4 regions of the Paraburkholderia sp. EB58 genome follow, and region 4 is predicted to be linked to each of the others. Evidence: predicted binding sites of a transcription regulator. Region 4 holds the regulator's gene; each other region holds the start of a gene.

Region 1 (4,212 bases), on a different contig from region 4:
TCGGCGCTCGCACTGGCACTGGCACTGGCACTGGCACTGGCATGCAACATCTCGATCGCATCCAATGCAAGCGCACGCCCCGGCGTCTTCGCGGTCAGAAAGAAAATCCGCTCGATCTGATCTGCCGCGCAGGCCTTCAGCAGCGGAAAGATCGTCGCAAGCGTCTTGCCGATCCCGGTGGGCGCCTGCGCCATCAGATTATGCCCGTCACGTGCAGCACGGTAGACCGAGACCGCCAGTTCGCGCTGCCCGCTGCGAAACTCACTGTACGGAAACGCCAGCGTGCTCAACGCTGCATTGCGGGCGCTGCGGTGCGCCTCCTCCTGCATCGCCCAGTCGATAAACCGTTCGCACTGCTCGACAAAAAACGCTTCCAGTGAAGCCGCGCTATGCAACTGCGTCAGCACGGTTTCCTTCTGGCTCGCAATGTCGAAATACACCAGCGCGACGTGCAACTCCTTCAACCCGCGCGTCTGACACAGCAGGTGTCCATAGACGAGCGCCTGGGCCCAGTGCAGCACACGGTGATTGCCCGGCATGGCCTCGAGGTCGCCGCGATAAGTCTTGACCTCCTCCAGCCGGTTGAGCACGCCGTCGTATCCGTCCGCCCTGCCGCGCACGCTGAGGGTGCGATGCGTGCCGGCCAGCGTGATCTCCGACTCGTAGTCGCTCTCGCGGCGCGCGGCGACGATCGCGTGTCCGGCGATCCCTTCGGACGCCGTCGGCGCAGGCGTGAAGCGCAGGTCGAGATCGCCACGCCGCGCCGTGAACTCGCACAACGCCCGCACCGCCACGACGTAAGTCATGCCGCGACCTCGGCGCCCGCGCCGAGCGCATCGTCGGCCCAGCGCACGTCGAGCACGCGCACTGGCATGCCGTGCTGCGCGCAGTACTCGAGCCAACGAATCTGATTGTCTTGCAGACGGTCGCCGGGTCCCTTCACCTCGATCAGTTCGTAGCGCCGCTCGGTTGGCCAGAAGCGCACCAGATCCGGCAAGCCCGAACGGTTGCTGCGGATATCGCGCAGCAACCGTTCAAACCATAGTTTCAGATGCGCGGCCGGCAAGCAGTCGAGGGCCTGCGTGACCAGTTCGGCCGTCAATACGCCCCAGAACACAAACGGCGACTGCACTCCGGCTTTGCTCGCCAGGTGCCGCAGGATCGTCTCGCGGTACACACCGCTGTCCAGTTGCGCAAGACAAGCATCGAACTGGGCGGCGCGGCGCGCATGGAAATCGGGCGCATGCAGATCCGCAGGACCTCGCTGGAATGGATGGAAGAACGCGCCAGGAAGCGCCGCAAACACCGGCTCCCAGCACAACAAACCGAATAGCGAGTTGATCAGCGCATTCTCGACGTAATGAACCGGCGCCTGCGGGCAGCTTAGATGGTCGCGCGCTGCGTATTCCACGGTGAATGGCGCTGCGGGCCGGCTCAGAACCAGCGCGCTACGCTCGATGGGCCGTATGCCCACCGCCCGCGCAACCGGCTGACCCAGACGGCGCTGCAGCCGCGGCAGCATGCGTGCGACGCGCTGGCGCTCCTCTTCGCCCTCCGGTGCATCGGCGGCGTGCAACGCCAGCGTCAAAGCGTGCTCGAAACGGCCACTGCGCTCGAGCACGCGCATGCGCCGATGCCGTGCCCCCGACCACGCACAACCGGCGTAGACGGTCAGCGCCGCATCCCAGTCCTGCTGGCGCTCGCAATGCTGGCCGATGCGAAACAGCAGCTTGGCGCGGCGAGTATCGAGCCATGCGTTGCCGGTTTCGATGGCCGCTATGTCCGCCAGCAGCCGGTCGACGGACTCGCCATCCGCAAGCGTCTCGAGCGCTTCACGGCAGGCGTGCAGCGCCAGATAGCGATCCACGTCCGCACGCTGCTGGAAAGCCCGCGACGACGGCGCGAACGCCACCGTCTCGTACTGGAACACACCGAGATCTGCCAGCACGAACTCCGACCAGTCCTGATGCAGATTGCCGAAAAACATCAGGCGCAGACGCTCGCACAACGGCGCGACGGTGACGTGGAATACGCGGTCGGTGCTCTGCGGGTCCCAGACGTTGTAGGGCCGGACGCCTTCGTGGGTGGCACGCAGCGCGTCGAGCAGATCCGACTTGCGGGCGCCTTTGCGCGCCGGGGTCCCGGAAAACGTCCCGGCAAACATCTGCAGCAGTTCGGGCCGGGTGGCGAGGCTGAACAACTCTTCGAGGCTCAGGTGCGGCTCGGGATCGATCCAGCCGAGCGCCAGCAGCGGCGCAGCGGCTTGCAGCGGACATCCGATCTCGTCGTAATTCAGGCGGCTGGCCCGGAACAGCGTGCCCTTGCGCATCAGCATACACACGAGCAGCGCCCGCGAGGCCTGCGGCAGGCGGCCGAATGCGCCGAGAAAGCTGCGCTCGTCCGCACCGAAGACATCGTCGTAGCGTTCGTCGAGCCACGCCAGCGCGCGCTCGAAATTCAGCAGGTAGTAAGGCGCCGCAGCAGGCGGCAAAGGCGCGCCGCCGGACGGAATTAAAGGCAATCCGGAGGAAACGACGGAGGGCGCGTCAGGAAGCATCGGTCACCACGGGCGTTCATGGGGGCTGTATGTTTATACAGTGCATGATAGCAAACCCCACGTGGCCGCGACGCAGACGCTGGCAGGAAACAGACACGGCGGGACTAGCGCCGGGTTAGCGGACCTGCAGCACGCCTTACGGCGCGCTGCAGAATACGGGAGCCCTCTCCGATTAGAAGCGATGCTTCATACCGACTGCGACGACCACCTGCGAGTTACCCGACGAGGGATCGAGACTGTAGACGCTGGCGTCGAACGCAGCATTGCCGTTGCCACCGCCGACGCGCTGGTAGACGCCTTCCAGGTAGACATCCGTGCGCGGCGAAAGCAGGTAATCGGCCTGCGCCATCACCTGGTTCCAATGCGGCGTGGCCGACGTAAAGCCCTTCGATGCGCCCCCGAACCCGCCCGTCGTGTACGTGTAGGACGCACCCAGGCTAATGTCCGGTCGCACGAAATAGCGACCGTTGATTTCGAAGTTGTCGAACTTGATGTAGTTGCCGGCGATAGCGCCAGTGGACGTGCTGCCGCCTTGCCAGATGCCCGTTACGTTGTCGGTGACGGAATGGGTCCAGACGACACCCACCGAAGACTGGCCGAACTTGTATTGAGCACCCGCGCCGTAGATTTGCTGGCTGCCGCCGGTCGTGAGCTGGTCGCCGTCACCCGTGCTCACTGCGCCTGATGCGTTCGCGAGCGAAGGCTGGGAGGTACGGTTGATCTGCAGGTACGCAGCCGCGACGTTGAACGGGCCGTACGTGTAGCTCGTGCCCAGGCTGTATGCGCTGTTGTTCGCGAATCCGCCCGCCTCGCCGGAGAACGCATACATCGCGCCCGCCTTGAAGCCGCCGAAGGAGGCACTGCTGAACTTGACCGAGTTGTTCAGACGCAGATCGTTGTTCAGGTTGTCGTTGTCGTACACGTGGGAGGCCAGGTTACCGCCAAAACCCGAACCCGTCGCGCTCATCGGGGCGATGTAGTCGACCATGAAATCGTATTGACGGCCGAGCGAAAGCGTACCGTACTGGCTGGAACGCAGACCCACCCACGCTTGCCGGCCGAACAGGTCGCCACCGTTCTTCAGCGCGCCGCTGTCGACGTTGAAGCCGTTCTCGAGCCAGAAGACTGCGGAGAGCCCGCCGCCAAGATCTTCCGAGCCGCGCAAGCCCCAACGCGACGTGAAGACGTTGCCGCTTTGCATCGACCAGGCGCTTGCGCCAGGCGACGTGCCGCTCGATTCACTCACGCGCGCGTTGTTCTGATAAACGACACCCGTATCAATGAGCCCAAAAAGCGTCACGCTGCTCTGAGCGTGTGCCGCCCCCGCTACAAGCATGGCCGACACAGCAGCCAGATATCGCATCTTGATCAATCCACACCCCGTTTCAAGTTCGTTTTTTCTCACCAGACGATCGGCGATCGCCGTGAAAAAAACCGAGCGAAGTATAGGGTTGGGTTTAATTGCGCAGAACGAGATAATCGCGGAAATCAGACTTCCAGTTTTTGCTGATAATTCTTCACAAAATTTTAACAGTCCAGCGCTCAGGCCTGTCAGCGGGTCGTCTCATGAAACGAGATGCGAGGCAATTCGTCCGGTGGTGGGTCGCACCGCCCTTGCAGTTTATTGGGGACACTCCCGGCGTGTCGCAAATCTA
Region 2 (4,212 bases), on a different contig from region 4:
CATCATCTCGGGCCACAGGTTTTGCTGGATCCCGTCCTGTTAGGGTAAGTCCCGGGCCGTTTCGCGCGCTCGTAAGCTGACACGCACGAGCGTGCCCGCCAGCCGCGGTGCGGATTGATAGACGTTGTCTTCGATCGTCAGCGTGCCGCCGTGCATGGTGGCGATCTCGCGGACGATGGCGAGCCCAAGTCCACTGCCGTCGCCTTCACGGCCGAGGATCCGGTAGAAGCGTTCGACCACCCGTGCCCGTTCCGCGGCCGGAATGCCGAGGCCGGTGTCCTCCACCTCCAGATGCACCAGCGCCGTGGTCGCATCCGGCCGCACCCGCACGGTGATGCGGCCGCCGGCCGGGGTGTAGCGGATCGCGTTGTCGATCAGGTTGGACAGCATTTCGCGCAACATCAGCAAACTGCCATCTATTTCCACCGCTTCGTCCGGTCCTTCATAGCCGAGGTCCATCTGCTTGGCGAGCGCCGCCTGCACCCAGTCGCGCACTGCATTGCGCGCAACTTCGGTGATCTCGACCGGCGTAAAGATCTGCCCCGACAGCCGGTTTTCCGCGCGCGCCAGCGCCAGCAACTGCGTGACGAGCCGCGCCGCGTGCTCGGAGCTCGTGGCGATCTGCTCAAGCGAACGGTGCACTTCCTCCGACACATCCTGACGGAGTGCCAGTTCGGCCTGGGTGCGTAGGCCGGCGAGCGGCGTTTTCATCTGATGGGCCGCATCGGCGATGAAGCGTTTTTGCAGCTCCATATTCTGTTCGAGGCGCGTTAGCAGGTCGTTGAACGACGTTACCAGCGGTTCGATCTCCGGCGGCGCGCGGCGGGCCTCGAGCGGCGACAGGTCGTCCGGACGCCGCGCCCGGATATGGGCCTGCAGCGCGTGCAGCGGCGCGAGCCCGCGCGAGAGTCCGAACCACACCAGTACGATCGCAAGCGGCAGGATCACGAACTGCGGCAGGATCACGCCTTTGATGATGTCGTTGGCAAGCTGGCTGCGCTTGTCGAGCGTCTCGCCGACCTGCACCAGCACCGGCAGTGCACCCGGCGTCTGCGGAAACTCGACGGTCGTGTAAGCGACGCGGATGTCGTTGCCGCGCAGCACGTCGTCGCGGAACTCGACGAGGCCCGGCGGCGGGCGGTCTTCTTCGTGCGGCAGCGGCATGTCACGGTCGCCGCCCACCAGTTCGCCCCGCGTGCCTAGGACCTGGTAAAACACTTTGTCGATGTTGTCCGCACTCAGGAAGTCGCGTGTCGCATCGGGCAGCGACAGCTCGGCGACCCCGTTCACCGGATGGATCTGGCGAGCCAGCACGTAGGCATCGGTTTCGAGCGCCCGGTCGAACGGCCCGTTGGCGATCGACTTGGCGACCAGATACGTGACCGCAATGCTCATCGGCCACAGCAGCAGCAGCGGCGCCAGCATCCAGTCGAGAATTTCACCGAACAGCGAGCGCGGCCGGCCCTCGGCGGCGGCTTCGGTTTCGTCGGGCGGCGCGAACGGGTTCGCGTAGCGGGCGTCGCGGGCCTCGTCGTCAAGGTCCGCAGCTTGCGCTGTGGCGCGCTCTACGCGTGCGGACATGGGTGGTCTCTATTTGAAATGGTGGCTCGCGGGCATCGCGGCGGAGGCGGGCGAGGCGGGTGCAGACGGTTCGGGCGTCGAGGGCGCTGCGGACGGCGCGTGCGTGTCGGATGCCGCCACGCCAGGGGTGGTCGTGGTCGCCTTTTCCAGGCAGTAGCCGAGGCCGCGCACGGTGATAATGCGCACGCCGCTCGGCTCGATTTTCTTGCGCAGCCGGTGCACGTAGACTTCGATCGCGTTGTTGCTGACCTCTTCGCCCCATTCGCAAAGATGATCGACCAGTTGTTCCTTCGACACCAGCCGGCCGATCCGCTGCAACAGCACTTCGAGCAGACCAAGTTCGCGCGCCGACAAATCGATCACCTGCTCGTTGACATAGGCAATCCGGCCAACCTGATCGAACGACAGCGAGCCATGCCGCACCACCGTCGGACCGCCGCCCGCGCCGCGGCGAGTAAGCGCACGCACGCGGGCTTCGAGTTCGTTGAGGGCGAACGGCTTGGCCATATAGTCGTCGGCGCCGAGGTCCAGGCCTTTGACGCGTTCGTCGACGCTGTCCGCTGCGGTCAGGATCAGCACCGGCAGGGTCGAATTGCGCGCCCGCAGACGGCGCAGCACCTCGAGCCCGGACATGCGCGGCAGGCCGAGATCGAGTATCAACAGATCGAAAGTTTGCATCGACAGCGCGGTATCGGCTTCGACGCCGCTCTTCACATGATCAACGGCGTATGCCGATTGGCGGAGTGATCGAACGAGACCGTCCGCGAGTATGCTGTCATCTTCGGCAATGAGAATTCGCATGATGCGCCAGCCTGGCCTTGCCGGCACCGCGGTACTGCTCGGCGCGCAGCGGTCTCCAAAGATTTTTGTGGGTAGTTTGGCGCACCTTGATTGCACATAAATGCTTTCACGTGCGAATCGTGCTTGCCAAAACTACTGTTTTTTTATACAGTGTCTGCGTTTAGCGTGCTGTCCGTGATGAATGGGCTGCACATCTGCCTCAGACGCCGTTCATCATAGCAAAGGACGATTCATGGAAGAAAGCAAGAAAGGCTCGGCTGGACTGACTGCTGAAAAGAGCAAGGCATTGGCTGCCGCGCTCGCGCAGATTGAAAAGCAGTTCGGCAAAGGGTCGGTCATGCGGCTCGGCGCAGGTGAGGTAGTCGAAGATATCCAGGTGGTCTCAACCGGATCGCTGGGTCTTGACATCGCACTGGGTGTCGGCGGTTTGCCGCGTGGTCGTGTGGTCGAAATCTACGGGCCGGAATCGTCGGGTAAAACCACGCTGACGCTGCAGGTCATCGCCGAAATGCAAAAGCTCGGCGGCACAGCAGCGTTTATCGACGCGGAACACGCGCTCGACATTCAATACGCCGGCAAGCTCGGCGTGAACGTGAACGATCTGCTGGTTTCGCAGCCGGACACGGGCGAACAGGCGCTGGAAATCTGCGACGCGCTGGTGCGTTCGGGCTCCATTGACATGATCGTGATCGACTCGGTCGCGGCACTGGTGCCGAAGGCTGAAATCGAAGGCGAGATGGGCGACTCGCTGCCGGGTCTGCAAGCGCGTCTGATGTCGCAGGCGCTGCGCAAACTCACCGGCACGATCAAGCGTACGAACTGCCTCGTCATCTTCATTAACCAGATCCGTATGAAGATTGGCGTGATGTTCGGCAACCCGGAAACCACCACGGGTGGTAACGCGCTGAAGTTCTACGCGTCGGTGCGTCTGGACATTCGCCGTATCGGTTCGATCAAGAAGAACGACGAAGTGATCGGCAACGAAACGCGCGTGAAGGTCGTCAAGAACAAGGTCTCGCCACCGTTCCGCGAGGCGATTTTCGACATCCTGTACGGCGAAGGCATTTCGCGTCAGGGCGAAGTAATCGACCTGGGTGTGTCGGCGAAGATCGTCGACAAGGCTGGCGCCTGGTATAGCTACAACGGCGACCGGATCGGTCAGGGTAAAGACAACGCACGCGAATTCCTGCGTGAGAATCCCGAGATCGCACGCGAAATCGAGAATCGCATCCGTGAATCGCTGGGCGTGAATGCCATGGCTGAAGCCGCTGTAGGCGCAAGCGCCGAAGTCGCGGGCGAAGAGGAGTAATCGTCGCGTGATACGCAAGGGCCGGCCTGTATCTCATGCAGGACGTGATGCGGACGGCCCGCGTGACGTTGATTCTGACGGTGATCCATTTGACCCGTTCGAGTCTTTCGACGCGCACGATCAAGCCGCAGGCCGCGCGCCTTCAGCGCAACGCGGTTCCACCTCCGCAGATTCCGGCGATGCCGTCGGTTCTCCCACTGAAACCACCTACACCCGCTCGCGCCGCACTCCCGGCGAGGCTCGGCCCAATGACGACCGCGCCGAAAAATCCCAACGTCCTGCCCGTTCGCTGAAAGGCCGCGCGCTCGGCTACCTGTCGCGCCGCGAATACAGTCGCGCCGAACTCTCGCGCAAGCTGACGCCCTTCGTCGAAGAGACCGATTCTCTAGAAACTTTGCTCGATTCGCTTGAAGGCGAGGGCTGGCTGTCCGATTCGCGCTTCGCTGAGAGCCTGGTCCACCGCCGCGCGTCGCGGCTTGGCGCCAACCGGATTGTCGGGGAGTTGAAGCGCCACGCGGTCG
Region 3 (4,212 bases), on a different contig from region 4:
AGTTCGAACTCGGCCGGCCATGGCGAGCTCAGGCTGCACACGCTCGACATCAACGCAACAAAGGGCTGCCAGTCTTCGAGTGCGCGCGGCGGCGGAGCGAAGGCGGCGAGAGCGCTGACGGTGTGGCTGGGTGTGGCACGCGTAACCACGGCATCGAGCAGGCGTGCCGCCGTGGCTGGCCCAACGCCGGGCAACAGCTGCATGACCCGAAACCCGGCGACGCGATCACGCGGATTCTCCGCCCAGCGCAGTACCGCAAGCACGTCTTTCACGTGCACCGAATCGAGAAACTTGAGGCCGCCGAATTTAACGAACGGGATATTGCGCCGGGTCAGTTCGACTTCCAGCGCCGCGCTGTGGTGCGCGGCGCGAAACAGCACCGCTTGCGATTTCAGCTTCATGCCGGCTTCGCGCGCTTCGAGCACCTGCTCGACCACATAGCGCGCCTGATCGGCTTCGTCCGCCACGCTCACGAGACGTGGACGCTGGGCAGAGGCCTTATCGGTCCAGAGATTCTTCGTGAAGCGTTCGGTAGCGAGTTCAATAACCGCGTTCGATGCGGCCAGAATCGGCTGGGTGGAGCGGTAGTTACGCTCGAGCGTGACCTGCTTCGCGGGCGGATTGAAGTGCGTCGGAAAATCGAGGATGTTGCGCACCGTCGCGCCACGGAACGAGTAGATCGACTGGGCGTCGTCGCCCACCACGGTCAGGCCGCGCCCGTCCGGCTTCAAGGCAAGCAGGATCGACGCTTGCAGGCGGTTGGTATCCTGATACTCGTCCACCAGCACGTGATCGAAACGGCCCGCGAGATCAGCGGCGATTGTCGGTTGTTCGGCCATCAGGGACCAGTAGAGCAGCAGGTCGTCGTAGTCGAGCACGCTCTGCGTCTGCTTGGCCTCCACGTAGCTGGCAAACAGCATCCGCAGATCCGCCTCCCATTCGCGGCACCACGGGAACGCGCTCGCCAGTACGTCGGCGAGCGCCGCGCCGGTATTGACGACGCGCGAGTAGATCGCAAAGCAGGTGCCCTTCGCCGGAAAACGCCGCTCTTTGGCCGACAGCCCGAGTTCGTGCCGCACCAGGTTCATCAGGTCGGCGGAGTCCTCACGGTCGTTGATCGTGAAGGTCGGGGCGAGGCCAATCAGATCGGCATATTCGCGCAACAGGCGCGCGCCGATGCCGTGAAACGTGCCCGACCACGTCAAGCCCTGCGCCACCGCTGCCCGCGCACCCAGCGCCTCACCGGCGATCCGCGTAACCCGCCGGGTCATTTCGAGCGCGGCACGGCGCGAGAACGTCAGCAGCAAGATGCGGCGCGGATCGACGCCCTTGACCACCAGATGCGCAACGCGATGTGCCAACGTATTGGTCTTGCCCGAACCCGCGCCGGCGATCACCAGCAAGGCGCCGCCCGGCTGCGCGGGATTGTCGGCGCCGTATTCGACGGCCTCGCGCTGCGCGTCGTTGAGCTTCGCCAGCCAGGCAGCGGTATCGGACGGCGCGGAGTCGGCAACGGAGAGCACAGTGGTCGGTATCAGGAGGTGAAGGGGTCGCAGGACGGGATCAGCGTCGCATACTGTATATCCATACAACCGGCGGCGACAAGCGCCCTTTTTTCGGCGCAGGCCGTCCTCGAACCCAAACGCAAACAGCCCGGGCGCTGACGCGCCACGGGCCGCAATTCGTTAGGTCTTAGCTTTTTGTCGCCAGGCACACGAGAGTAGCCACTTCCGTGGACAACCCGCCCTGCGCGCCCGGAAAGGAACCTACTCCTTCTTTGCGTCCTTTTCCTTCGCGTCGGCGGCGGCCTTATCGGCGTCCGTCTGGGCTTCCGTCCTGGATTTGTCGGCCTTCGCCTGAGCGACATCAGACTTCTTGTCCGCCTTCGCTTGCGCCTTGGCGGCCTTCTTATCCGCGTGCGTGGGCTCGGCCGACGGGTTCGTTTGCGCCAACGCGACCGACGACAGGCAGCCGGCAATCAGCGCTGCGTAAATCCTGTTCATGGGCTTGTTCACATGACCTCCATGATGGCCAAGAGTGAATAGAAGTGAGAGGAGGCGGCCGGTGGTGGAGAGCCTGACCCGCCGTCATCGTCAAAGGCGGTCAAGCCGACTCCCCGCCCCTTGCATCTATGCTTAGTGCTTAACGTCCGAAGGATCATCCTGGCTTGGCGTCTGGCCTTGCATGTCCATCTTCATCTCGTTGTTGGCGGTCTGCTTGTCGGCCTTCTTGTTGATCTTGGCGTCGCGGACCTGTTCCTTGTACTTCTGCTTGGCCTCGGCTTGCTGCTCCTTCAATTGGGTCTTCGACGCCTTTTTCGACGCGCTGTATTCGGCGTTAGCCTTGGCGTCTGCGTCGCGCTTTTGCACCAGCGGATCGGTCGAACCGGATGCCGTGAGGCGCTGCGGCGCCGGCGTCACCGGCTGGACGCCTTGTGCAGCCGGAGCGGCGGTGTCGGCGCCCGGCGCCATCATTTGCTGGCCAGCAGCGCCGGCATCCGGCTGCGCGTTGGTCTGCGCAAACGCACCGGTGGCGGCAAAAGCGGTCAGGGCGGTACCGATCAGGAGCGAACGAATCTGGGTCATAGCTATCCTCTCTAAAATTGTTGTCAGGACTCGGGCGTCGACGCGTCAATCTCCCAGTCGAACTGCAACTGGACGCCGACAGCGAGGCTGGCGATGCAGCTCGCCCGGTCTGTCGTTACCCGCTGCGAAACGTCACCAGGTCAGCAGGCTTTTCTACAGACCAACCCTTTGTGAGTGAAGTTCGTAAGAAACGTCTACTGTTACGGAACGTTTCATTTTCTAACAATTACCAAACACATACTTTCATTTAACCGGTTTCCGCATTGCACAGGCCTGTGTGCCAGCTTCTGGCTTATGATGCGAACCCCGTTACCCGAGCCGCAATCGCCATGCCTAATCTCGATTTCACCCTGACCGGCGACTATGTCGAACTTCACAATCTCCTGAAGATAACGGGGCTCGCGGACAGCGGCGGCTCCGCCAAACTGATGGTGGCCTCGGGCGCCGTGACGGTCGACGGCCAGGTCGAACTGCGCAAAACCTGCAAAATCCGCGCAGGACAGGTGGTGTTACTCGGCGACACCCGCATTGCCGTGCACGAGGCGTAGCGCCTCGGACACCTGCGCAGCTGCCCTCGCGCGCCACGCGTCAAAAATCCGCACCAAAAGTGTGCTTACAGATCGACAACAGCTCGCCTACGCCATAAGCTGTCTGTTTTGACAGAAAACGACGCGGGCGCAGCCCGCAACCGTGCACCTTTGATGACGCAATCCGGCCTCTCCCGGGTGGCCGCCCCGCCGCCGACCCTATCTCGCCACGCCGCCGACACCGCCCGCCTCGCCGCCCCTCTCGCCATCGCCCAACTGTCGCAGATGGCCATGGGCGTCACCGACACGATCCTGCTTGGCTCGCTCGGCCCTGACGCGCTCGCCGCCGGCGGCCTCGGCGCCAACCTGTTCTTCGTGGTCGTGACGCTGCTGCAGGGCGTGCTGACTTCGGTGAGCGTGAGCGTGTCGCATGCACGTGGCGCGCAGGCCGACGACCGCGTGCCGCACATCTATTGGACCGGCCTCGTGATGTCGGTGCTGTTGTCGATTCCCGCCTTCACGCTGCTGTCGTTCGCCACGCCGATCCTGCTGGCATTCGGCGAACCGGCCCTGCTCGCGCACAACGTCGGCGAATACGCGGCCGTGCTGCGCTGGGGGGCGCTCGGCAGCCTGATCGGTATTGGTTTGATGCGCTCCTTCCTGCCGGCCATCGGCGCGGCCAAGCGCCTGCTGTGGGTCTCGCTGGGCGGTGTCTTTGTGAACGGCTTTCTGAACTACGGCATGATCCATGGTGCATATGGCCTGCCGCGCCTCGGTTTTCTCGGTTCGGCCTGCGGCACCACCATCACCGTCTGGATGACCGCGCTCGTGCTAATGGCGTGGCTGCATCTGCGGCCCCGCTATCGTCATTTTGTCACGGCGACGCGACCCAGATTGCCGTTGATGGGCGAGTTGTTCGGCATAGGCTGGCCGGTCGCGATCACCTATGGCGTCGAATCCACGCTATTTCTCGCAACCGGCCTGATGGTCGGCTTGCTCGGCGAATCGCAACTCGCTGCGCACCAGATCGCGCTGAACGTCGCGTCTGTGGCCTTCATGGTGCCGCTCGCGATCGGCCAGGCGGCCAACGTGCGGGTCGG
Region 4 (4,212 bases):
ATGGCGAGCTACAAGAAAATCCTGTTGTGCTACGACGGCTCGCGCGAAGGCCGCAAGGCCCTGCGTTGCGGCGCCGATCTGGCGCTAGACCTCAAAGCGGAAACGCATCTGCTGTCGGTGGTCGATATGCGCTCGAGCATCGCGCAGAGCGCGGGGCTGTTGACCGACGTGGCCTGTGGCAGCTTCGAAAAGACCGCCCGCGACATCCTCCAGGAAGGGGTCGACTGGCTCACCGAGCGCGGTGTCACCGCGCAAGGCCATTTTGCGTTCGGCCACCCGATCGACGAAATCGCCAACCTGGCTAACGAGCTGCAAGTGGATCTAGTGGTGGTTGGCCACCGATGCCGCACCGGCCTGTCGCGCTGGTGGATGGGGGCGGGCAATACGCCTCTGCTCGACCGGGTCTCGTGCAGCATTCTGGTGGCGTGCTCGTCGGTGCAGGAGCAGCAGCAAGCGGCTGAGGCGGCCTGAGTCGGCGTAGAGCGGAACAGGGTGGACAAGATTGGAAGCGCGCTGACTCACTGTTTAGCGCGCCCTCAACTCGCATTCAGTTCGCGTTCAGCTCTACCGCAGCCAGCTTCCACGTAAACAGCCCTTCGCGCCGCAGAATGGCGGAATAGCGCGCATCGCCGACGCCGTGTTGATACGTGACGGCGAATGCGTTGATGCTGCGGTAGCCTGCCGTGGTTTGCGGCGGTTGCGGCGGTTGCGGCGGTGTGGTTGTATTGCCCGGCGCGGGCGCTGCGGGGGCCGGTGTTGTATCTGCCGGGCCGGCAGGCGTATTGGCGCCAGTATTCTGGTGAGCAGGCGGACGCTGGGTGAGATCGCCGCGTGGCGGCATGCCGTTCAGTAGCGCGGCCACGCCGTCGGGGGTGGCATAGGCGTCAACCAAGGGACCAATCAGCGCTATGCCGATCATTGCCCCTATGGCTGCGAGCGGATTGCCGTTCGCGCGCGCTTCGAGCCGCCTCGTCAACAAGCCGCCAATCTGTTCTTTCAGGCTTTCGCGGAATGCTGGATAGTCCACGTACTCGCTGACGGTCTGCGCATCTCGCGCATCGGCGGCGCGCTTCAGGCGATCAAGCGCGAGATAGGGCGACGCATAGCCGTACCCCAGCACGGCCACGACCGCAATCACCACGAGTACAACGATCAGCGGCCGCGAAGAGCCGCGTTTTGCAGGTGTTGAAACAGCCATCGGGCGAGATTCTCCGCTGTAGGTGATCTAACGTGGACCGCTGCCGCAGGAAAACGATCCCCGCAAGCTTCACGCGATCCTGGCGATTTCACCCGATGCCACCTTCTTGCCAGCTTTGCCCGGCGCTCATCTACAACGCATGATGCCGAACCCGAAGAGAGATCAGCCCGGGCTTCCGGGCCGTCCGCGATACAGCCCTTACTCGAACAGCGCGTTTTGCACGCCGGCCCGTTCTTCCGCGATGCAACGGTCGATCATCCGGCACACCGCGTCGACGGTGCCGACCATGATGAGACGCGACGGGCCGTGGTAGACCCGCACCGGCGCGCGCCGGGCCGGTTCTGCTGTATTGAGCCCTGAATTCAGCGAGACCCGCGCAAAGGCCGGCAGCGCCGACGGCAAGGTTGAGGTCTGCGGCGCCGCTACGTCGAATAACGAAGGCGTGGCGCTGGACGCCTCGATCGGTGCGCACGGCACGAGGCTGCGCAAATGGCGCAGACGACCAAACTGGCGGAAGGGCAGCAGGCGGGCAAGGCGTTCCATGAGTCTCTCCAGGCGTTGTTCAGAGCAGGGTTCAGAACTCGGACGGGCGGATCAGCCCAACCGCGATGCCTTCCAATGCGAATTCCGCACTGCCGGCCTGAACGAAGATGTTTTCGTAATCGGGGTTCTCGGCGATCAGCTCGATTCCATTCGGCCGGCGCTTGAGACGCTTGACCGTCACGTCGTCGCCCAGCCGCGCAACGATGATCTGGCCGTCTTTTGCTTCGCTTTTCTTCTGCACGGCAAGCAGATCGCCGTCGAAAATGCCGGCGTCGCGCATGGACAGCCCGCGTACCTTCAGCAGGTAGTCCGGCTTGCTCGAGAACAGCGCCGGGTCGCAGGCGTAATGCTGCGAGATATGTTCCTGCGCGAGGATCGGGCTACCCGCGGCCACCCGGCCGATCAGGGGCAGCGACAACTGCATGATGCTGGCGTGCGGCAGCGTGAACTGGTGCGGCGAGTCGTCCTGACCGGCGAGCAGCAGCCGGATGCCGCGCGAAGCGCCCGCAGCGAGTTCGATCACGCCCTTGCGGGCCAGCGCCCGCAGATGCTCCTCCGCCGAGTTGGCTGAGCTGAAGCCCAGTTCGGCGGCGATCTCCGCGCGGGTGGGCGGAAAGCCGGTGCGTTCGATAGCCCGGCGGATCAGATCGAAAACTTCTTGCTGTCGTGCGGTGAGTTTGGTCATGGCGCCACTGTATGGATAGACAGGTGACTGTATTTTTATACAGTATTCGGCGCAATTCAAGCTTTACTTTAAGTTCGTGTCCCTGGGTGTCGTTGAAGCGCCGGTTTCGGGCGTCGGAACAGCCGTTTTCGTGCCGCAACGCCGCGTCTGGCTGTCATTACCACTTTTGCGTATTAAAAAATGAAGAAACATTATTTTTAATGATGAAAGCCCTTCGATAGACTGGCCTCCAGCTCGACACATACAACACGGGACGCGCTGTCCCAACCAACCACAACGCGGAGAAGGTGGATGATCGATCAGGGCACGGGGCTCGCAGGCAAGACCAGGAAACTCATCACGGTGCTGGCGTTAGGCGCCGCAGCGGCACTCGGTCTGGTGGCCCAGACGGCCGCGGCGGATACGACGCTGCTCAACGTGTCCTATGACCCGACGCGCGAGCTGTACCAGCAGGTCAATCAGGCGTTCGGCAAACAATGGAAGGCGCAAACCGGCGAGACGATCACGTTCAAGCAGTCGCACGGCGGCTCGGGCGCACAGGCGCGCTCGGTGCTCGACGGCCTGCAGGCGGACGTCGTGACGTTGGCGCTGGCTTACGACATCGACGCGCTCGCCAGCAAGGGCCTCGTCGACAAGGGCTGGCAAAAGCGCCTTCCGGACAACGCGGCACCGTACACCTCGACGATCGTGTTCCTCGTGCGCAAGGGCAATCCGAAGCACATCAAGGACTGGGACGACCTGGTGAAGCCGGGCGTGTCGATCGTCACGCCGAACCCGAAGACCTCAGGCGGCGCGCGCTGGAACTATCTGGCGGCATGGGCGTATGCCGAGCATCAGCCGGGCGGCAACGATCAGAAGGCCAAGGATTTCGTCTCGAAGCTCTATAAGAACGCCGGCGTGCTCGACTCGGGCGCGCGTGGTGCGACCACGAGCTTCGTGCAACGCGGCATCGGCGACGTGCTGATTGCCTGGGAAAACGAGGCGTTCCTGTCGTTGAAGGAATTCGGTCCGGACAAGTTCGAGATCGTCGTGCCGTCGGTGAGCATTCTGGCCGAGCCGCCGGTGGCGGTGGTCGACAAAGTGGTGGACAAGCACGGCACCCGCAAGCTGGCCGAGGCATACCTGAACTTCCTCTATAGCGAGCAAGGCCAGGAAATCGCAGCCGAGAATTTCTACCGGCCGCGTTCGGACAAGGTGCCGACTGCACTGACCGCGAAGTTTCCGAAGCTGAAGCTGTACACGGTGGATGACTCGTTCGGCGGCTGGGCGAATGCGCAGAAGACTCACTTTGCGGATGGCGGTGTGTTTGATTCGATCTACTCGCCGCAGTAAGGCGCAATCCGTAGAACGCAATCCGGCACGCCCTTGTGGCGTGCTTTTGGTCACCGATTTGGGCCGCACGTTTGGCCCACGGTGGCCGCAGCGATTTTTACCCTGATAGAGCATCCTGCATGACGACGTTGACCTTCCGCAAGCCAAGCGCGTTACCCGGCTTCGGCCTGACGCTCGGCATCACGGTGGCGTATCTGAGCCTCGTGGTACTGATTCCGCTCGCGGCGACCTTTCTCAAGACGGCCTCGCTCGACTGGTCCCAGTTCGTGCGCGCCGTGGCCTCGCCGCGCGTGCTGGCGTCGTACCGGCTGACCTTTTTCTCCGCGCTCGGCGGCGCGTTGATCAATGCGGTGTTCGGTTTTCTGGTCGCCTGGGTGCTGGTGCGTTATTCGTTCCCGTTCAAGCGTCTGGTCGACGCTGTCGTGGATCTGCCGTTCGCGTTGCCCACTTCGGT

Evidence for each region. Region 4 encodes LexA, which represses DNA repair genes until DNA is damaged. Its sites were predicted from a motif close to ACTGTATNNNNATACAGT; they were not measured.
Region 1: a site for LexA is predicted at 2,582-2,599, ahead of P3T40_RS12450 (VRR-NUC domain-containing protein). Genes of this name have one in related genera too.
Region 2: a site for LexA is predicted at 2,517-2,534, ahead of recA (recombinase RecA). Genes of this name have one in related genera too.
Region 3: a site for LexA is predicted at 1,576-1,593, ahead of P3T40_RS19650 (ATP-dependent helicase). Genes of this name have one in related genera too.

The regions. Positions count from the first base shown of each region.
Region 1 covers NZ_JBNDMQ010000007.1:73,298-77,509, forward strand. The annotation lists gene P3T40_RS12445 (helicase C-terminal domain-containing protein) at 1-806, opposite strand, end outside; gene P3T40_RS12450 (VRR-NUC domain-containing protein) at 803-2,557, opposite strand; gene P3T40_RS12455 (porin) at 2,730-3,920, opposite strand.
Region 2 covers NZ_JBNDMQ010000006.1:169,338-173,549, forward strand. The annotation lists gene P3T40_RS11345 (sensor histidine kinase N-terminal domain-containing protein) at 40-1,581, opposite strand; gene P3T40_RS11350 (response regulator) at 1,591-2,382, opposite strand; gene recA (recombinase RecA) at 2,615-3,691, shown strand; gene recX (recombination regulator RecX) at 3,699-4,212, shown strand, end outside.
Region 3 covers NZ_JBNDMQ010000012.1:183,751-187,962, forward strand. The annotation lists gene P3T40_RS19650 (ATP-dependent helicase) at 1-1,523, opposite strand, end outside; gene P3T40_RS19655 (hypothetical protein) at 1,767-2,003, opposite strand; gene P3T40_RS19660 (hypothetical protein) at 2,136-2,585, opposite strand; gene P3T40_RS19665 (RNA-binding S4 domain-containing protein) at 2,915-3,133, shown strand; gene P3T40_RS19670 (MATE family efflux transporter) at 3,287-4,212, shown strand, end outside.
Region 4 covers NZ_JBNDMQ010000028.1:12,257-16,468, forward strand. The annotation lists gene P3T40_RS31495 (universal stress protein) at 1-471, shown strand; gene P3T40_RS31500 (DUF2939 domain-containing protein) at 548-1,198, opposite strand; gene P3T40_RS31505 (hypothetical protein) at 1,397-1,741, opposite strand; gene lexA (transcriptional repressor LexA) at 1,773-2,426, opposite strand; gene P3T40_RS31515 (sulfate ABC transporter substrate-binding protein) at 2,718-3,758, shown strand; gene cysT (sulfate ABC transporter permease subunit CysT) at 3,878-4,212, shown strand, end outside.